DNA from 3 places in the Paenibacillus sp. NPDC058174 genome. Region 1 is predicted to be linked to each of the others. Evidence: riboswitches for the same ligand, from Rfam matches in the RefSeq annotation. Region 1 holds a riboswitch; each other region holds the start of a gene.
What was found. A riboswitch is a leader RNA that binds a small molecule or an ion and turns the genes downstream of it on or off. The one in region 1 is predicted to bind cyclic di-GMP.

Region 2: it holds a riboswitch for cyclic di-GMP, as region 1 does, so the genes downstream of both, ACFVVF_RS28100 (LPXTG cell wall anchor domain-containing protein) here and ACFVVF_RS15970 (choice-of-anchor A family protein) in region 1, are expected to answer to the same signal.
Region 3: it holds a riboswitch for cyclic di-GMP, as region 1 does, so the genes downstream of both, ACFVVF_RS27875 (methyl-accepting chemotaxis protein) here and ACFVVF_RS15970 (choice-of-anchor A family protein) in region 1, are expected to answer to the same signal.

What each region holds. Positions count from the first base shown of each region.
Region 1 covers NZ_JBHVUY010000002.1:984,064-991,234, forward strand. Annotated here, with positions in the region: gene nagA (N-acetylglucosamine-6-phosphate deacetylase) at 89-1,270, opposite strand; gene nagB (glucosamine-6-phosphate deaminase) at 1,273-1,998, opposite strand; gene fni (type 2 isopentenyl-diphosphate Delta-isomerase) at 2,239-3,318, shown strand; gene ACFVVF_RS15965 (MBL fold metallo-hydrolase) at 3,386-4,393, shown strand; cyclic di-GMP riboswitch class I at 4,452-4,545, shown strand; gene ACFVVF_RS15970 (choice-of-anchor A family protein) at 4,608-6,515, shown strand; gene ACFVVF_RS15975 (hypothetical protein) at 6,646-7,104, shown strand.
Region 2 covers NZ_JBHVUY010000013.1:1,372-8,542, reverse strand. Annotated here, with positions in the region: gene lysS (lysine--tRNA ligase) at 1-55, shown strand, start outside; gene ACFVVF_RS28115 (glycosyltransferase family 39 protein) at 215-4,042, shown strand; gene ACFVVF_RS28110 (glycosyltransferase family 2 protein) at 4,082-5,068, shown strand; gene ACFVVF_RS28105 (GtrA family protein) at 5,016-5,540, shown strand; cyclic di-GMP riboswitch class I at 5,656-5,754, shown strand; gene ACFVVF_RS28100 (LPXTG cell wall anchor domain-containing protein) at 5,827-7,056, shown strand.
Region 3 covers NZ_JBHVUY010000012.1:41,459-48,629, forward strand. Annotated here, with positions in the region: gene ACFVVF_RS27835 (acyl-CoA dehydrogenase family protein) at 1-443, shown strand, start outside; gene ACFVVF_RS27840 (acyl-CoA dehydrogenase family protein) at 413-748, shown strand; gene ACFVVF_RS27845 (MalY/PatB family protein) at 886-2,070, shown strand; gene ACFVVF_RS27850 (YdcF family protein) at 2,091-2,693, opposite strand; gene ACFVVF_RS27855 (acyl-CoA dehydrogenase family protein) at 2,842-4,032, shown strand; tRNA gene ACFVVF_RS27860 (tRNA-Pro) at 4,142-4,218, opposite strand; tRNA gene ACFVVF_RS27865 (tRNA-Thr) at 4,227-4,302, opposite strand; gene ACFVVF_RS27870 (YrzA family protein) at 4,389-4,601, opposite strand; cyclic di-GMP riboswitch class I at 4,764-4,848, shown strand; gene ACFVVF_RS27875 (methyl-accepting chemotaxis protein) at 4,940-6,688, shown strand.

The DNA of each region.
Region 1 (7,171 bases):
CTCTATTAGATTTGCTAGCAATCTCCGTTTTTTTCCCAATTTTCATATGAAAAAAGACCTGCCGCCGGCAGGCCTTGCATAAGAGCGTCTAGTTTTGTTGAAAGACAAGCTTGCCATTCACCCAAGTTTTTGATACATGGTGAAAAGCTTGCTCCGCCAGCACGAGATCGGCGCGTTTGCCGACCGCTATCGAGCCGGTTGTCTCGTATAGGCCAAGCTGTCTGGCCGCATTGCCGCTGGCAGTCCGGCTGACCTCCGTAACAGATAAGGAGGTGTTCTCCAGCATGAACCGGAAAGCGTTGATCATCGTCAGGCTGCTGCCTGCCAAATTGCCTTCCTTCAGACGTGCAACGCCGTCTTTGACGAAGACCGGAAGGCCTCCTAAATCATAAAGTCCATCAGGCATCCCGGCTGCAGACATGGCGTCAGATACGAGGATGAGCTTGTCAGCAGGCTTTGCGGCGGCGAGCAGCCGTATAGCTCCAGGATGAACATGGAAGCCGTCGGCAATCAGCTCGGCGCAAATCCGGTCGTCTGACAATACGGCACCAACGGTACCCGGTTCGCGGTGATGCAGCGGACGCATGGCGTTATAAGTGTGTACCGCATGCGTCAAACCGTGATCCGCTGCATTCTGCATAACTTCATAGGTGGCATCCGTATGACCGCATGCGGCAACGATCCCATGTTCCGAAAGCCAGCGGATCGCTTCCATTGCGCCTTCGTTCTCCGGAGCAAGCGTCACGAGCTTGACGAGTCCAGGAAAGCGAAGCTCCCAGTCTTCCAGCCAATCGATTCGCGGCAGCGACAGAAAAGCCGGATTTTGCGCGCCGATCCACTTCAAGCACAGGAATGGCCCCTCTAGATGAACGCCGTAAAGCGCTGTATAGGGCATACCTTCCGCTTGGAAACGGCTGACAGCTTGCAGTACCGAATCAATCGCTTCCTTCGAAGCCGTCATCGTTGTAGCCAGCATGCCTGTCGTGCCTTGCGATGCGTGAAAACGAGTAATCGCCTCATAGCTCTCCTGGCTGGCGTCCATAAAATCACCGCCGGCTCCGCCGTGAATATGAACGTCGATAAACCCGGGAAGCAGCCACTGTCCGCCGCCGTCAATCCGCTGAACAGCTTGTGGAACTTCCTCGTAGTCAGAAGTTTCTTCAATAATAGCAGCAATCGTGCCGTCTTTAACATGGACAGCTCCATGTGCGACACGGTCTTCCAAAACGATGCTTACATTGTAAATCAGCCATTCGCTAGGGAATGTCATGATTACGCCAACTTCCTTCCGGCTTCGCGGTCGAGCAGCACGGTTACTCTAGGATGCGTCTGCAGCAGCGATGCCGGTACGTCCGTTGTAATAGGGCCGGTCAGCGCTCGCTTGACGATATCCGCCTTATCCGCGCCGCGAACCACGAGTAGAATATGGTTCGCCTTTAATATGGAGCCCACGCCCATCGTAATCGCCAGCTCCGGCACTTCATCCATGGAAGCGAAGAAACGGGCGTTCGCCTCACGGGTTTCTTGCTCCAGCTTGACAGCATGCGTGCCGCCGGTCAATGCTTCTGCAGGCTCATTGAATCCGATATGGCCGTTATGGCCGAGTCCCAGCAGTTGAAGATCAACAGGCTGCTCTTGCAGCATGCTGTCGTAGCGGGCGCATTCCGCGTCCAAATTCTCAGCCATGCCGTTAGGCAAGAACGTCCGGTCAGATGGGATATCGATATGGGCAAAAAAATGACTCTTCATATAATAGGCGTAGCTTTGATCGTTATCCGGCGTCAAGCCGACATATTCGTCCAAGTTAAAAGAGGTAACATGTTCGAACGAAATGTTTTGACGACGATGCATTTCTACTATTTTGGCATAGATCCCGAGCGGTGTCGACCCTGTAGCCAGGCCCAGAACGGGGGCTGGTTTGTTCTGTACGGTACTTACGATCAGATCGGCTGCGAATGCATCCAGTTCCTGTGCGCTGTCGAAAATTTTAATATCCATTTATATAGGCCTCCCGGAGGTTGCGCCTTGCGAACGTTGCAAGCATGCAACCTAGCTAATATCGTCTTATGATTCTATTTTAAGACATAATCATCATATTAACAATAAAAATGATTGTAAACTTCATAAAAATGATTAATACGTTCATTTTATTGAATTCAATTGGAGCAATGTTGCCCGGCGGTTAAAAACTGCGTTATGATGGACGGAGCATAGTAAACGAGACCCAGGAGGTTCACGATGAGTGATCATACGATAGCGGCGAGCGCAGCAGAGGCTGCTGCAACCGCGAAAAGAAAGGGAGAGCATATCCGCATCTGCCTTCAGGAGGAGGTCGCGGGTTCAGGGATCGAGACCGGGCTGCACAAGCTGCGGTTTCGCCACAATGCGCTTCCAGAGCTTTCTTTTGAAGAGATCAGGCTAAATACACAGTGGCTGGGCCGCTCCATGCAAGCGCCGCTGCTGGTTAGTTCCATGACTGGGGGAACGGATGAAGCGGGCTCGATCAACCGGCGTTTGGCGGAAGCGGCGGAGCATTGCGGATGGGCGATTGGACTTGGTTCCATGCGGGCAGCTATTGAACGGGAAGATCTTGCCGCATCCTTCTTTATCCGCAAAGAGGCGCCTTCCGTTCCGGTAATCGCCAATCTTGGGGCGGTCCAGTTGAACTACGGGTTTGGCGCCGAGGCATGCCAGAGAGCCGTGGACATTGCTGAGGCCGATGCGCTCGTGCTTCATTTGAACAGCATGCAAGAGGTGTTCCAGCCCGAGGGGAATACGGATTTCCGGGGACTGCTTGCAGGGATCGAGCAGGTATGCCGCAAGCTTGCCGTTCCGGTAGGCATCAAAGAGGTTGGCTGGGGCATTGATGCAGATACGGCAGCTCGGCTGGCCGATATTGGCGTTTCCTTTATAGATGTAGCAGGAGCTGGCGGCACATCCTGGAGCCAAGTGGAGAAGCACCGGCTCAAAGACGAGCTTAGGAAGCAGGCGGCGGAGGCTTTTGCAGACTGGGGCATTCCGACTGCGGACAGCATTCGGGAAGTAAGCGGCAGAGTGCCGGATATGACGCTCATCGCCAGCGGAGGACTCCGCAATGGCGTTGATGCCGCCAAGTCGATCGCGCTGGGCGCAAGCGTTGCAGGCTTCGGCCGGGTGCTGCTGCCTCGTGCGGCGCAGTCGGATAATCGCGTTTCGGTGGAGCAGCTCGTCGAACAATTCCGACGGATCGAATTTGAACTGCGGTCGACGATGTTCGGAATCGGCGCAGCTACGATTGAAGATTTGACCAATACGGAGAGGCTGTACGCCATCTCCTAGACGGCTATGGCAACGATGATTAGGATATCGTTGCCTCGTTTTATTTTCGAAAGGGGAATTCGGTTTCATGGAGCAAGAAGAGCAGCAGGTGGAGACAGCGCAATGGAATGACGGTTGGATTCAGGTAAAGGTACCGCTTCCGTTTTCATTGAAATGGGTAAACAGCTATTTGATTCCGGAGCCGGATCGCAGCGGCTATACGGTTATCGATCCCGGCTTGCGAACGGATGAAGCTCTGGCAGCCTGGAACGAGGCGATGCAGAGGCATGGAATAGCTATTGAAGAGATCAAACGGATTATCGTGACACATCAGCATCCTGACCATTACGGACTGGCCGGTTATTTTCAAGGGCTAAGCGGAGCGCCGGTATATATGTCCCGCAGATCGCATGCTTACACCGCAAGGTTATGGACGGAAGAAAGCCGGTTTGCTGAAGAGCTTGGACAGCTTTTTGCTCAGCATGGCATGCCGGATGAGCTTACGTCCGCGATAGCAGCTAATCTTGAATTGTTCGAGGAGAGGGTGTCGCCCCAGCCGTCCGTTACTTATATGGAAGCAGGGGAGACCATCCGGTTTGGCGGCTTTGACTGGCAGCTTATTGATGCACCCGGTCATGCGTATGGACAGCTGCTGCTCTACGAGCCGCATAATGGCTGGATGTTTTGCGGCGATCAGGTGCTGCCGCGGATAACGCCGAACATAAGCGTTGTGCCAGGGGAAGAAACGGACCCGTTGCATGATTTTTTGACGAATTTGGATGAATTGCTGAACTATGAGGTGAGCTTTGCTTTTCCGGGACACCGTGATCCGTTCGCCGGATTTGCTGCCCGGATCGAAGAGCTGAAGCAGCATCATATACGGAGATTGGATAGAATGAAGCGCATGCTGGAGGAGCCGTTGTCCGCTTTCGAGCTGTCCGAGCGGCTGTTCGGCATAAACTTGCGCAGTAATCCGCATAATTTGCGGTTTGCGATGGCGGAGACGCTGGCTCATCTCTATTATTTGGAGCATAGGGGTTCAATAGAGCGGCTGGAAGGCGCCGGAAGAACGATAAAATTTATTTTTCCGTATTGACGTGGAAAGATTTGCATCATAAAATTTAGAAGACAACTGCATGACACATGAACAGCACTAGTGCTGTGAGCAAACCACGCGAAAGCGCGGGACGCAAAGTCAGGAGTCTTCTGTGCAATTTATTATTGTACAATGATCGTCCGATTGCCATGAATGAATCATTCAGGTAGTCGGATTTTTTTATTGCCATAATAAGCGCGGGGAGGACATGAATTTGTTCAAAAAACAAATGAAGACGGCTTTTATGCTAACGATGTCGGCAATCGTGATTTTCGGAGCGGGACTGCATGCGATTGTGAGCGCGGCGGCTTCGCCTGGATCGTCATTGCTGGGCACGGCAGGGTCTTATAATATTTTTGTATTGGGCAGCGTGTCGCTAATGAATACCGACTCCGAGGGACCTGTTGCGGCAGGCGGAGCTGCGAATTTTACTAATTACTCGGTGAACAGCAAAGAAAAAGTGATTGATAACGCATTGGTCGTTGGCGGTTCACTGGTTTTTAACAATGGAACGGTTAAGGGCGGAAATGCCAAATACGGCGGTTCCTATACGGGGAATGTAACGGTTACGAATGGGACCTCTCCCAAGCAAGGAAATCCGATCGATTTTAACGCCGAAGCGACCTATCTGAAGGAAGTTTCTGCGAAGCTGGCTGCACTGCCTGCGAACGGGACAGCGAGCAACGCTTACGGAACGCTGACATTAGCGGGAACAGACAACAATTTAAATGTGTTTGAAATCGATCAAAACTACGGCGAGCTGGTCATTCAGGTGCCGAATGGATCGACCGTCATTGTAAATGTAAAAGGTAAATCTAGAAGCTTTGGCACAGCAGGAACCTTTATGCCGGATAAGAATAACACGCTTAGCGAGAATTCGAATCCAGCTGCCGTACGCAGATTGCTGTTCAACTTTCCAGAAGCTACCGATATTACAATCGGTTCTTCCGGTCAAAGAGGCACGTTGCTGGCTCCTTATGCTAGTGTAAAGACCACATATAGCAACATCGCAGGCAATATTATAGCGGCTTCGCTGGATGGGCATGTCGAGGCTCATTATTATCCGTTCGATGGCACGGTTTCAGAGCCGGAGCCTACTCCGACAGCGACACCAACGGCCACGCCGACAGCAACACCAACGGCTACGCCGACAGCGACGCCAGAGTCGACACCAACGGCAACGCCAGAAGTGACGCCGACAGCAACGCCAGAGTCGACACCGACGGCAACGCCGGAATCGACGCCAGAAGCAACGCCGACAGCGACACCAGAGTCGACACCAACAGCGACACCAGAGTCGACACCAACGGCAACGCCAGAGTCGACGCCGACAGCGACGCCCGTAGCTACACCAACGGTAACGCCCGTAGCGACACCAACGGTAACGCCAGAAGTGACGCCGACGGCGACGCCAGAAGCAACGCCGACAGCGACACCAGAGTCGACACCAACGGCAACGCCGGAGTCGACACCAACGGCAACGCCAGAGTCGACGCCGACAGCGACGCCCGTAGCGACACCAACGGTAACGCCCGTAGCGACACCAACGGTAACGCCAGAAGTGACGCCGACGTCAACACCAGAGTCGACGCCAACAGCGACACCAGAGTCGACACCGACACCGACGGCAACGTCAACGCCAGAGTCGACACCGACGGCAACGCCAGAGGTAACGCCAACAGCGACACCAGTGTCGACGCCAGAGGTAACACCGACAGCGACACCAGAATCGACGCCAACGGCCACACCAGGTCCGACACCAAGCGGTGGTTCTGAAGCAACACCAAGTCCGACTCCTATTGGCGGACCAGAGGCAACACCATCATCGACTCCGTCTGCGAGCCCTTCTGCAACGCCTGACGAGGAGATCGTTATTACGCCGGAAGAGCCTCCACTAGGTCCAGTGGAAGGCGATCCGGAAGCAACACCAACGTCTTCTGCGAGCCCGTCTGTTGGTTCTGAGGATGATGAGATTGTGATCGACGAAGAAACGCCGCCGCTCGGCAGCGTTAACGTTGATCAACTGCCTAAAACAGGTGAATCCAGCTCAATTCCTTATTACGCAGCAGGTCTTCTGCTAGCAGCAGCTGGTCTTACTATTCGATTGAAACAACGGAAGTAACAATAATAACGAAATCATTTCTTATGCCGGGAGCTAAAAAGCTCACCGGCTTTTTTTTGTAATGCTTGTTATTTTTCAGTCGTTACAGCCGTCTACTAGTAAAGTTCATTCGCAGCAAGGGAGATATATTATGAGAAGGAATCAGCTTGTTTATTTTGCAGCATTTATTGTCGTAGTGGCTGCACTGTTTGCAGCACCATTTCCAGATTCGGGGCGTCTGACGGAGAACAAAGAAATCGGACAAATCGTCGAAAAGTCGATTAGCGGTCTGGGTGACAAGGAACTTGTCAGTTTTACACTTCAGGACGCTGATGAGGTCTACGTCATTCCTCCCTACGTAATGGAGACTGAGCTGGCTTCTGCAACAAAACTGCATCCCAAAGCAATCGTTAAGTTAACGCGACTGGCGACCGCATACGAGAACTATTTTATCGTCGTTCATCGGGCAGGCGGACCTCCAAGCTACGTGATGCTGGATGGCAAATACGGAACGAATACCGATCATATTATCGTCTACTCGAACAAAGAGCCTGTCCAACTGACCAAGGAAGCGGGCAGCAATCATTATCGCCCCTATCGATTTTTGTAGTATTTTTCCGACAGTCTATGATGCAGATTCAGCTCCATATGCTCGCCGTCCTATGCTAGACGAGAAA
Region 2 (7,171 bases), on a different contig from region 1:
GATTCGCGATGTACTGCTGTTCCCGCATATGCGCGATCGCGGCGGCGAACAATAAAAGCCTTCATACCGCTTGGGAAACAATCCCAAGCGGTTTTTTTATGGGCAGACATTGACCGTCGATAGCTTTTCCTTTAAAGTTGATATGTATTTTTAGGAAAAAATAGGCTAAATTGCTGTTGATAAATTATAAAATGTAGAGGTGAGAGGTCTGAGTATGCGGAATTCTGTCTGGTCTAAACTCATTATTGCTACCGTGCTCATTATCATGGCAATTCCTTTGACTGTAGGACATGCAGCTGGCGAGGGAGAGCATCCGAATCTATTGTTAAACCCGGGATTCGAAGAGGCGGAGTCGGGAGTTCCTCTGTCGTGGACGCAGGATGTATGGGTTCAAGGAAGCGATGTTACCCGGTTTACGGTCGATACGTTGAATACCCATTCGGGCGGTACTGCTGCGGTAATTGAGAACACACAGCCTAACCATGCCAAATGGGTTCAGAAGGTAGCGGTGAAACCCAATACCTACTACCGGATTAGCGGTTGGGTGAATGTGGCCGGAACAGATGAGAATGCTACAGGCGCGAACCTGCTGATCATTGGCGTTGGCGGCGAATTTCCGCAAATCCACAATACCGCCGGCGAATGGAAGCTAATCGAATTCTACGGCAAGACAAGCAAGGGGCAGAAAGAGATTCAGCTGGCGGCAAGCCTCGGCGGCTACGGCAGCTTGAATACCGGCCGGGCATGGTTTGATGATCTGTCGCTGACGCAGGTCGACAAGCTGCCGGCGGGCGTAACGGCGATCTCGTTTGCGCCAAGCGATGTCAGCGGCGGCGATGCAGCGAAGGCGGACAGCCCGCCGAAGGTTTCGGCTTTTCCAGTACTTGCGATCTCTACACTATTCGCTATTCTATTCGTTTATTTATATAGCCGTACTCTTAGGCAGAGACTTCCGCTAGAGCGCGCCAGCGCCAGCAAGGCCACGCAGGTTATGGCATGGCTCTTAATTGCACTAGGTTTCCGTATTGTCATTGCAGTAGGTTATACCGGCTATGAGTCGGATTTGCGAACCTTCATCTATTGGGGCAATGCGGCATACAAAAATGGGATTACCGGCTTTTATCAGGAGGGGATGTTTGCCGACTATCCGCCTGGTTATATCTATGTGCTCTATGTGCTTGGCATGCTGCAGCAGCTGTTCGGACTGGACGGCGCTTCGAAGGGCGCTTATCTGCTGTACAAGCTTCCGGCGATTATTGCCGATTTGGCTGCCGGATGGGTGATTTATAAAGCGGCTGGCAAGAAGCTTGGCGAGACGGCTGCATTTGGACTTGCGATGCTTTATCTGTGGAATCCGGCTGTCTGGGTAGATTCTGCTGCATGGGGCCAAGTGGACTCCATCTTTACGTTGTTCCTGCTGCTTGCCATTCAAGCTATAGTCGGCAATAAGCTGGAGCGCGGAGCGCTGTGGTTTGCGATCGCCGTTCTGGTTAAACCGCAGGCGCTGATTTTTACGCCGGTTATTTTGTTGGCCATCGTAACCAAGCGCGAGTGGAAGCGGACTGCAATAAGCGCGGTATACGGATTGGCATTATTCGTGGCGCTGGCCATTCCTTTTTTCTGGAGCAATGGCGGGATTGCCGGCCTGATCAATCTTTACAAATCGACGCTGGCATCATACCCTTACGCTACGCTAAATGTATTTAATCTTTATGCGCTTACTGGCGGCAACTGGACGGATCTGGATCATACCTTCTTGTTCATCCCATACGGCAAATGGGGCATAATCGCCATTCTGTTAGCGGTAGCATTGTCTGTATACTTGTCCGTTAAGGCAAAAGACAAATCGGATTTATCGAAGTCTTATTATATCGGCCTAATTCTCATTTCAGTTATGTTCCTTTTGGGCACCAAAATGCATGAGCGCTATTTGTTCCCGGCGATTCTGTTAGGCGTATTTGCTTATATCGAAGCAAAAGACAGACGGATTTTGCATATCTTACTGGGCTACAGCATCACCTTCTTTATTAATGTCGGTTATGTGTTAGCGTTCAGCAAATTTACAACGAATGTTCCGACGGACGGCATCGTCATCGTAACCTCAATCGCTAATCTTGGATTGCTGCTGTACATGCTGTATGTCGGTTACGATATTTATATCCGCGGCCGGGTGCAGTCTGTACCGAGTCTCGCGGAGGATGAACAGGCTCGCAATGATGAGAAGTTGCTGTCGGAGATCGTTAACGTGCAGCGGTCCAATAAGTCACCTTCGAGATTGAAGAAAAACGATTGGATTGCGATGCTCGCAATCACGCTCATCTATGCAGTGGTTGCTCTGTCCAACTTGGGCTCCACGCAAACATTAGGCTCGGGCTGGACGCCAGCCAAGTCGGGACAAAGCTTCTACGTAGATCTTGGGGAAGCCCGGCAGCTGGAGCGGATGAACAGCTTCGGCGGGTATGGCGAAGGCAAGTATAAGCTGGAATTCGGCAATACGCCGGATGTTTGGAGCAATCCGGTTGAGCTGGAGCAGAAGGGCGGCGACGATCTGAAGTGGGCGGTTCACCCGCTTGATGTTACCGCTCGTTATGTGAAGGTAACTACTAATCAGACAGGCTACTCGATTCAAGAGATGGCGTTCTACGCAAAAGGCAGCGATGAGCCGGTTGCGATCAGCCAAGTTGTTGAAGAGGAGAAGCAGGAGGGGAAAAGCTCCGCCGTCCGCTTATTCGATGAACAGTCGGCCGCTGCCTACAAGGCAAGCTATAAGAACGGCAGCTATTTCGATGAAATCTATCATGCTAGAACGGCGCTTGAGAATATCGAAGGCGTTAGAGCCTATGAGAATACACATCCGCCGCTAGGCAAAATTATTATTGCGCTTGGCATTAAGCTGTTTGGCCTCAGTCCGTTTGGCTGGCGCATTATGGGCACCCTATTTGGTATTGCGATGGTGCCTGTCCTTTATCTGTTTGCGCTCAGGCTGTTTAAGCGCACGGGTTATGCTGCGGCTGCAGCTGGACTGCTCGCAGCGGAATTTATGCATTTTACCCAGACGCGAATTGCAACGATTGACGTGTACGGTGTCTTCTTCATCATGCTGATGTTCTACTTCATGCATAAGTACTACTCGCTGAACTTTTACAGCACACCGCTGCGCAAGACGCTTGTACCGCTGTTCTGGGCAGGACTGTTGTTTGGCATCGGCGTTGCGTCGAAATGGATCGTGATTTACGGTGGTGCTGGACTAGCAGTAATGCTCGCATTGTCGCTCTTCGAACGGTACCGGCAATACGGGGCTGCCAAACGAATTCTCGCTGCTGGCAAGGTTAAGGCGGAGGAAGAGGATACGTACCGGAAAATCATCCGGCTGTTCCCGCGAAATACGATTATCACCTTGGCAATATGCCTGATTTTCTACGTTGCCATTCCGGCTGTCATTTATGGCTTGTCTTACATTCCGGTGCTGAAGGTATCGGGAGATGAATACACAGCGGAAAGATTGGTAGACTATCAGAAAAATATGTATCATTACCACAGCGAGCTTGTCGCTACGCATCCTTATTCCTCGCAGTGGTGGGAGTGGCCGTTTATGAAGCGTCCGGTCTGGTATTACAGCGGCAGTGATCTCGCTAATCCGGGCAACGTCTCGACCATATCGGCTTTCGGCAATCCGCTGATTTGGTGGACGGGGATATTCGCATTACTTGGCACGCTTTACTTCAGCATCAAACGGAAGGATAAGCGGATCTACATCATCTGGATTGCGTACCTGTCGCAATACTTGCCTTGGATGCTCGTTCCGCGCCTTACGTTTATCTACCATTATTTTGCGATGGTGCCTTTTATGATTTTAGCTATTATTTATATGTTCAAGCTTTATGAGGAGAGGCATCCCGACCGGCAATGGCTGCGCTGGCTTTATGTCGCTGCGGCTGCAGTATTGTTCCTTATTTACTATCCGGTGCTGTCGGGCATGGAAGTCGCCAGAGCTTATGCGGCAGTCATTCGGATCTTTGATTCTTGGGTGTTTTACGGTTAGGTTGGACGGATCGGGAATTTATGAATAGGAGGGATACGGATGCAAGCCAAGTACAGCATTATTGTGCCGATGTTCAACGAAGAAGAAGTAATCGGGCATACGTACTTACAGCTGAAAACGGTCATGGACGGCTACGGAGAGTCCTATGAGTTGATATTCGTCAACGACGGCAGCCGGGATCGTACGGTTGAGATTGTCGACGGCATTTGCCGCAATGACCGGAACGTTCGGCTCATTAATTTTTCCCGCAACTTCGGTCATCAGATTGCAATTACGGCTGGAATGGATTATGCCAAGGGCGAGGCTGTTATCATCATCGATGCGGATCTCCAGGATCCGCCGGAAGTGATGCTGCAAATGATCGAGAAGTGGAAAGAGGGTTACGAGGTCGTATACGGCAAGCGGTTGAAGCGGAAGGGCGAGACCGCCTTTAAAAAAATTACGGCGATGTTGTTCTACCGGACGATGCGCAGCATGACCAACTTCGATATTCCTATGGATACAGGAGACTTCCGGCTGATCGACCGCAAAGTATGCGATGTGCTGCGCGGGCTGAAGGAGAAAAACCGGTTCGTGCGCGGACTTGTGAGCTGGGTCGGCTTTCGTCAGACGAGCGTCGAGTATGTCCGGGAAGAGCGTTTTGCCGGCGAAACGAAATATCCTTTGAAAAAAATGATCAGCTTCGCACTGGACGGCATCACTTCGTTTTCCTATAAGCCGTTGAAAATCGCTACGTATATCGGGTTCTTTTTATCAGTAACCAGCTTTCTCTACTTGATGGTCGTCGTGTATCAGAAGCTGTTCACATCCTATAATCAGGTCGGCTGGACATCCATTGTAGCGATTAATTTATTATTCAACGGCATCATACTTATGCTTCTTGGTTTAATCGGTGAATATATCGGCAGAATCTACGACGAGTCGAAAAACCGTCCTTTGTATATTGTGCGGGAAGCCCAAGGCTTTGAGGATAATGAGCGGCAGGAACAAGCATCTGTTCAAACGGAACGTGAATATGTCCGCTGATCAGCTTGATCCCCTTTCAGTGCCGACGCCAGTAGAACGCGAGACGGATGCACAAGTGAAACAGCATCGCCGGAAAATGTTTAAGCAATTTATTTTATTTAATATGGTTGGCGTAATCAATACGGCAGTGGACTTTGCGGTGTACAGCCTGCTCGTCTGGGCAGGCCTGCATTATATACCGGGACAGATACTGTCTTATGCCGCGGGAATGGGCAACAGCTATCTGATGAATACGCTGATTACGTTTCGCGGCGCCTCGGGTGAAGCTGGCGGAGGAGAGCAGGATAGGGGCAGGCCGATTCGCTTTATCACCCTTAATTTGGCAGTGCTCCTTGTCTCGCTTGGATTGCTGTTTCTGACCAAAGAAAGCTGGGGAATTAACCCGTTTTTGGCGAAGCTTGTCGTTACTTGTATAACAGTTGTGCTGAATTTTGTCGGCAGTAAATGGTGGGTTTTTAAGCGACAGAAATAGTTTAAAAAATGGTAAGAAAACCGTTGACTTGCAATTGCTACTAATTGTAGAATAGGTCTTGCGAACCGGGTGTAATTGGTAGATTTACTAGGTTCCGTAGGATTAACTACATATGACATGATAATAGCAAACCATCCGAAAGGGTGGGACGCAAAGTCAGGAGTCTAAGGCATTACACGGTTGGGGTGTATGCGATGATCGTCCGACTGCCATGAATATGACCATATTCGAGGCAGTCTTTTTTGTTGCCTTGAATCCGGAATTATTTTATGGAGGAGAGTGAGTAATGGGCAAGAAACGGTTCAAATCGTTGCTTGTGCTGACGATGATTATTATTCTGACGTTCAGCATAGCCGGTAATGTTTTTGCGCATGGGGGAGGAAGTAATTCGTTTAAATGTTCGGATTACGGCACAGTGAGTTACACTGTCGGTAATAAAAAAACATTTACGACATCACATGGTGACATTAGCGGTTCGTTAAGAGATCAGGGTTCAGGCTGGTCTCAAGTTTCTAACGCATTCTTGGATTGGTCAGCAACCGGCAATTATGATGTGTATTGCGTAAAGATTGAAACCTGGTTGGGTGATGGTAAGATCATCGAGTATCAAGGAGGTTCAAGAGGCGATCTGGGTCTGACTGCTAATAGAGGTTGGTTTGGCGAGTATCAGTCCATTTATAGAATCACGTTCTATAAAAAGGAAAAACCTGCGCCGACACCGACGCCAACGCCGACGCCAACGCCGACGCCAACGCCGACGCCGACGCCGACGCCGACGCCGACACCGACACCAACGCCGACACCGACGCCGACACCGACGCCGACACCAACGCCGACGCCGGAGCCAACTCCGGCACCAACGCCGGAGGCAACTCCGACACCAACACCGGAGGCAACTCCGACACCAACACCGGAGGCAACTCCGACACCAACACCGGAGGCAACTCCGACACCAACGCCGGAGGCAACTCCGACACCAACGCCGGAGGCAACTCCGACACCAACGCCGGAGGCAACTCCGACACCAACGCCGGAGGCAACTCCGACACCAACGCCGGAGTCAACGCCAGCACCAACACCGGAGTCAACGCCGGCACCAACACCGGAGTCAACGCCAGCACCAACACCGGAGTCAACGCCAGCACCAACACCGGAGTCAACGCCAGCACCAACACCGGAGTCAACGCCGGCACCAACACCGGAGTCAACTCCAGTACCAACCCCGACACCAACGCCTTCTTCGACACCAGATGAAGAAGTAGTAATAGACGACAATGAGAACCCATTGGGACCAGTCGATCAGGGTAGCGGCAGCGATACGGGTACATCGAATGATAAGCCTGCTCCTACTGCAGTTGTTGGAAGTGATTCTGATACAGTAGATGTTAATGAAGAAGTACCTCTGGGCGCACTGCCTAAAACAGGTGAGTCAAGCTCGTTACCGATTTACTTAGCCGGAGCTATGCTTGCATTGCTGGGCGGAGTATTGCTTCTTAAAAAGAAAAATAATGCATAAGTAATGTTTAATTCATTTAGAGGACTAGTCCATAAAGGGCTGGTCCCTATTTTTTTTCGCTATACTATTAAAAACTATTAAAATAGGGTTGATTTTTTCATAGAATATGGTAATC
Region 3 (7,171 bases), on a different contig from region 1:
GCAGCAAATCGTTCAGCTCCGGGTCGCCGGATTCGGACTTGCTTGCGATTTCATGGAATGACAGCGCGTCGGGAGAATACTATGAGGGCATTATCCCTACTTCCCGCACGGGAGTGACGGTGCATGACGATTGGGACAATATGGGGCAGCGGCAAACCGGCAGCGGCACGGTCTCCTTCGAGTCGGTGCGGGTAGAGCCGGATGAAATACTGGAAACTCCTTATGGGGGGCAGACGGTATTTTCTACGCTCATTCCGCAGCTGTCACAGAGCATATTGGCCAGCATTTTTATCGGCAGCGCTGCGGGCGCATTGGACGAGGCTAAGTATTATACGAAAACAAAGTCGAGGCCGTGGTACACATCGGGCCTGGACGAAGCGTCTGCGGAGCCGTCCACCATAAGCCATTGTGGATGGCCTATCAATCCGCGCTTAGTCTCGTAGAGAAGTCAGATCGTGAGCTTGATGCCGTATGGGCTCGAGATACTGCCTTGACCGAAGCCGAGCGGGGGGACTGCGCGGTCATCGTGGCAGCGGCTAACGTACAAGCGAGCCGGATGGCGCTGGAAGTGACGAGCCGGATTTTTGAAGTGATGGGTGCAAGGGCGACAGCCTCCCGATACGGCTATGACCGTTTCTGGCGCAATGTCCGCACGCATTCTCTGCATAATCCGGCTGAGTTCAAGCTGCGCACCGTCGGAAACTGGTTTTTGAACGGGCAAGCTCCCGTTCCCGGCTTTTATTCATAATCGTACTTTAAGGAAGCGATCCCTTTTGCCTGCAGAACAGGATGAAAGGGGTCGTTTTTTACATATCGGTTCCATTAAAAATGGCGATTTGGTATGATGGATAGAAACGCAGACTTGAAAAGAGGCATAAGACAACGATGACGATGACCAATCCATTTGACCAAATATTTAATAGAAGAAATACGAGATCTTATAAATGGGATGATATGAAAAAGCTGTTCGGCAGCTCCGAACTGCTGCCGCTATGGGTAGCCGATATGGACTTTGGATGTCCGCCGGCTGTCCGCAAAGCTGTGACTGATCGCGCCGAGATGGGGATATACGGCTATACGTTCTTTTCGGACGACTATTACGAGGCCATTACTAGCTGGTACAGCCGGCGCCATGGCTGGAATATTGATCCGAAATGGATCGGTAATTTGCCTACGGTCGTTACTTCAATTAGCATTGCAGTAGAGCTGCTAAGCTCGCCAGGCGATTCCGTCGTTATTCAGACGCCGGTATATCCGCCTTTTTACGAGGTGGTTGAGGACAATGACCGCGTTGTCGCGAAAAATCCGCTCGTCATCCGGAACGGACGCTATGAGATGGATCTTCCGCATTTGGAGACGTTGTTCCAGAACGGTGCCAAGCTGATGATTCTATGCAGCCCGCATAATCCAGGCGGCCGCGTATGGACGGAGGAAGAGCTGCGAGCGCTTGGCGCATTGTGCCTGCAATACGGCGTGACAGTTATCGCCGACGAGATTCATTGCGATTTGACGTTCCCTGGCTATAAGCATACTCCGTTCGCTTCGCTCTCGGCTGAGCTTAGTGATCGTACCATCACGTGCACAGCTGCTACAAAAACGTTCAATTTGCCTGGCATTCAAACGGCTTATTTCATTACATCTAATGAAGCGCTGAAGAAAAAAATGGATAAGCGGCTGCAGGTGCTTGGCCTGAATTATCCGCATCATTTCGCTGAAGCAGCGATTGCCGCCGCTTATACGGAAGGAGAAGAGTGGCTGGACGGATTATTGGACTACGTTAAGGGCAATCTCGATTTCGCCATCGACTACTTGTCCGAGCATTTGCCGGAGGTGGAGCCGCTCAGACCGGAAGGAACTTACTTGCTGTGGGTGGATTGCCGCGGATTAGGGATTGAGTCCCGTAAGCTGAAGAAATGGATGGTTGAGGAAGCAAAATTAGCGTTCAGCCTCGGATCGGCATTTGGCACGGAGGGAGCAGGCTGGCTGCGGATGAATCTGGCTGCTCCAAGAGCCATTGTCGAGCAGGCGCTGAAGCAGTTTTGCGAGGCGGGAAGACTGGCTCTGAAATAATTTCAGAGGCCAGCCGGCTGTCAGCTGCGAAACGGCGACGTAACCTTGTAGCCGATATAATAGAACAGCTCCCGAAACAGAAAGGGAAGCTTCGTTTGCAGGCTTTTGTAGGCAGAGCTTGGGGTGGGTGCGGCATAGGCGTCCATTCCAAGCTTTTTTGCAATGGTAAGCGCCCGTTTCATATGAAGAGGATCGCTGACGATGGCAAAGGTATGCAACTGCTGCTCTTCCGCCAGTTTGCTTGCAAATCGCAAATTTTCCTCTGTTATCGTCGATTCCGTCTCCACGAGAATGGCACTCGGATTCACGCCCTGTTCCAAGGCATAGTCGCGTGATACAAGCGCTTCTGTCCATTGGCCGCCGTGTCCCTTTCCTCCGGTGAAAATAATTTTTTGCACATAGCCCTGCTCGTAAAGCCAAATGCCATGGTCGATTCTGCCTCGCAGCACGGGGGAAGGCTTGCCGTCCCAGACGGCTGCCCCCAGGACGATAGCGGCATCTGCAGCGATAGGCTCGCGGGGTTTGCCAGATGACCAAATGTCATAGGCTGCATAGCTTATCGTTAGAACAGCAATGATTAAGGCGATACTAATAATTTTATAAAGGGCTGGTTTCTTTTTCATAATGGACTAGACGCTTCATACGCCGGAAAGTTTCATTATTAGATAGGAATTGATGCGGAAACTGCTTTTATTCAACTAAGTATACCGATATACTATGATTAATAGAATGGACAGAGGTTCGAATATTGAAAAGGGAGCTGAACAACAGATGTCCGAGTTTTCCAAGCAAGATCCATTTATACGAAATGAACGGGAGGCGGCCATCGCCGCAAGGTCGGATAGATTAGCGGAATTATTCGCGGTTAGGGCACCCCAGCATGACCTTAATGGCAGTTTTCCAGTTGAAAATTTTAAAGATTTGCGGGAAAGCGGTTATTTGGCGCTGACTGTTCCACAGGCTTACGGAGGGGAAGAGGCTTCGCTGTATGAATTGGTGCTGGCGCAGGAGCATTTGGCGCGCGGAGACGGCTCGACAGCGCTTGCTGTCGGCTGGCATGTGGCGCTAGTCATGCAGCTTCGAATATCGCAGGCTTGGCCGGATTCGCTCTATGGGGCATTAAGCCAAGAGATTGTAGAGCATGGTGCGATCTTCAACAGCTATGCCAGCGAACGTGCGACCGGGAGTCCCAGCCGCGGCGGCAAGCCGGAGACGACAGCTGTACATACTGAAGGCGGCTGGCTGATCAATGGCCGGAAGACGTTCAGTACGCTTAGTCCAGTCGCTACGCATTGCATGGTCTCGGCCTCGGTGGAGTCGGAGGACCGTGTCGGCGAGTTTTTTGTCCGTATCGGGGAAGGTGTTGAAGTTGATGAAACCTGGAACACGATGGGCATGAGAGCGACGGGCAGTCATGATCTGGTATTCAAGGATGTGTTCGTTCCAGATGGGGAATCGATTGCGGGCGCGGCCCTGCGTCCCAAGACGCAGGCGGATTCCGATCATGGGGGCGCGATGCTTCATATACCGGCCTGTTATATCGGTATCGCGCATGCCGCCCGGGATTTCGCGCTGCGCTTTGCAAGAGATTACCGGCCGAACAGTCTGAATGGTCCGATTGCAGATTTGCCGAATATTCAGCGTCAGCTCGGCGAGCTGGAGGCTGAGCTTATTACAGCCCGGACGCTCTTGTATAGCTTGGCAGACCGATGGGACCGGGATCCTGCAGGAAGAGCAGAACTGCGTGCCGATCTGGGGCTTGCCAAATACGTGGCGACGAATGGGGCGCTGCGAATTGTTGATCTGGCGATGCGGGTTGTAGGAGGCGCCGGCCTTTCCCGCAATCTTCCGCTGGAGCGCTATTATAGGGATGTGAGAGCCGGGCTGCACAATCCGCCGATGGATGATGTAGCCTTGTCAAACCTCGCCAAGCGGGCGCTAGGCTCGTTTGACGGACTTTAAGAGAAACAGGCTGCTGAGTTGTGCTCGGCAGCCTGTTTCTTTATCTGTATATATAGAAGAAATAAAAAAGAAGCTTGATAGCATCAAGCTTCTTGAAATGTCTAATTGATGGTCGGGATGACACGATTTGAACATGCGACCCCCTGGTCCCAAACCAGGTGCTCTACCAAGCTGAGCTACATCCCGTCCTGTGATGGTGCCGGCGATAGGAGTCGAACCCACGACCTACTGATTACAAGTCAGTTGCTCTACCAACTGAGCTACACCGGCATAAAATCTCTCAGGCACAAAATGTATTATGCCATAAACATTAAAGATAATGCAACTGTTTTTTTAAGAAATTTATAAATTTATTTTTATTGCCTTTTTACTTTGAAGTGAACAACTGCGCTATAGTGCATTTTACCTGTAAGCTGGTTGAACGCGGAATGATGCTGCACTGAATGCACATCCAGCATCAGCGCTTTATTATTTTCGATTTGCCGGTCGATTTGTTTTTCCAGTGTGCTTAGATCATAAGCTTCGAAAAACTCAACTTTATTTTCTATGAGATCCAAACGGAAGTCCATAATCATTCTCCTTCAGGCGCTGCTATTTATTATTTCTGTCCATTATAAACAACCTGACAAGAAGCGTCCAATCTCTGAAAATATGAATATATTTTGTTAGACAAACTGGCAAAAATGTCCTAAACTAGAAGGGTGTCGAAAGTGGTCGAAAAATAGAAAATGAACTGAAAAGAGCAAACTTGTTGAAAAACAAGGACGCAAAGTTATGGGCCTAAGGTTGCAAAACTACGGCTGCCAGACCACCAGATCAAGGAAAATGCGCTGAAATCAGGCTATCCGCCCATCTGGTCGGATAGCTTTTATTCTTTTCAGGGATAGGAAAAGGAGAAAGAGGACAGATGGCTCAATGGAAAAAGTGGCCGAATCAGGCGGCCATGTTCGTGAAAAAGCAGAAAATTACGTCTAAGCTTCTGCTTATTACGTCGCTTATTACTATTTTTAACGTAGCGGCGGGGGTATTGATTTACACGCAAAACTTATCAGTATCGAAAGCAATTGACAGCTCCAACGAATTTGGCGATACCGAACGGGAGTACAAAGCATTGTCCGATACGATGCTCCGCACCATGCTTCTAATGATCAATTCGATTGAAAACGGGGAAGACGAGTCGGATATCATCACACAATCGATGAAGCCGATTCCTGATATGCTGGCCAACTTGACGAAAAGCTTCGAAAAGATGGATCAGAAATATCCGCCGCAAGAAGGCGACTTGGAGTACAGCAACCAAGTGAAGGTTTTCCAAATGGCTTATAACAGCTTGAGCGGATTTGCCATGGACAACGCGGAATTGCGAAGCGATATGAAGTCGCTGCGTATCCGGGAATTGATCAGCGTCTATACGATTACTCTGAGCTATGCGAACGAAGCGGTTGAAGCCCGGATGAACGTTGACCAAGCATCCAATGAGAAGCAGCTTGCCCGAAGTGTGGATTTTGCGAATACCATTATTATCATTAACGTTCTGCTGTTGGCTGTGCTGCCGTTCTTGATGTCCTATACGCTTAGCCAAAGCATCAAAAAGGGCTTGCGAGGCATTATGGGCCGGATTGACGCCTATAAAAACAGCGATTTTACATACGATCTGAAAGTGGACCGGCATGACGAGTTCGGTGATATCGACCGGATGCTGTCCGAAATGGGCCATCGTTTGCGCGATACAATCAAATCTACGCTTGAAGTAAGCGGAACGGTGCTCAGCATGTCCAATTCGATGGGCGAGATGGTCGACCGCAACCGTACTGCCTCTGAGCAGGTTCGCGATCAAATTAAAGTGGGTACAGTTACTTTGCTGTCCCAATATGATGATGCTTCCTCCATTTCTGCTGTTACCGAGCAAATCTCGGCCAGCTCTGAGGAAATTGCCGCATCCAGCGATTATATCAATAGCGATATGCGCCAAATGCGTCAAGCTTCCCAAGAAGGCGCGCAGGATATGGAAGGCGTCGTTGAGATGGTTAACCAGACAGTTGAGCAATTCGAGCTTGTTAATGAATCGTTTAATCGTATTGTGCAGCGTTTTGGCACTGTAACGAAGTTTTTGGGCGGCATTCAAGATTTGAATACGCAAACGAACTTGCTTTCGCTTAATGCCTCGATCGAATCGGCTCGCGCAGGCGAGCATGGCAGAGGTTTTGCTGTCGTAGCTGAAGAAATTCGCAAGCTGTCCGGCCAGACTGAAATGTTCTCGAAAAACATTACGAAAGAGCTTCAGCTCATTCAGAGTGATGTGGCATCGAGCAGCGATCGTCTCGGTTCCTTCTCGCAGGTTATTGCCACGACGAAGGATGCGTCGATTGCGGCAAGCGATATGTTCAAGGGGCTGGAGCAGCAAAGCAGCGCGTTGTCCGAGCAAGTGGGTGAAATCTCCACTGCCATCGCGGAAATTACATCCGGCATGACCCACATCGTTACAGCAGTAGATAAGCTGCTGCAAACGTCCTCTGACGTTAACGGCAAAATGGATGTCATGAGCGGCCTCTCCGAGCAGCAAAATGCTGTGTCTGACCAGCTGGGCGCTCTTGCGGGAGAGCTCAAGCAGTCGTCTGGCGTGCTGAAAGAGAAAGCAGCTGTATTTAAAGTGTAAAAGTAAACGGAGCCTGAGTCGCATCCCGATTAAAGGGATGTGCCTCAGGCTTTTTTGTTTGTTGATTTGATTAGTAAGTGTGCACTCGCCAGATTGATTGTTCGCACGTTCGTTTGTTTATGGGGGAATGCATGTCGTTTTCATTGAATGTGAGCGAAATTGAGTGAAAGTGGGGAGGGCGGGCGAGTAAACCTGGGTTCGTGGAGAATATTGTGCGATTACACAGATTTGGCTCGAGTGCCAAGTAACTAATTAGTTGGGTTGGTTTACTGCAATAATCGAAGTTGCTACGTAACTTCGATTATTGCAGCTGAGGCAGACTAGGGAGAGTGCGCTTATGTTGAGCAAGTTGCCGGAAGAATTCGAAGGTTAGTTGGAGCAACGTAGGCATGGGGAGGAACAATGTACAATAGCAGGCATTCGGCGCAGGTGCCAAGTAACCAACTTAATGAAGTTTTCTGGCTGGACATCAGGGTAGCGAAG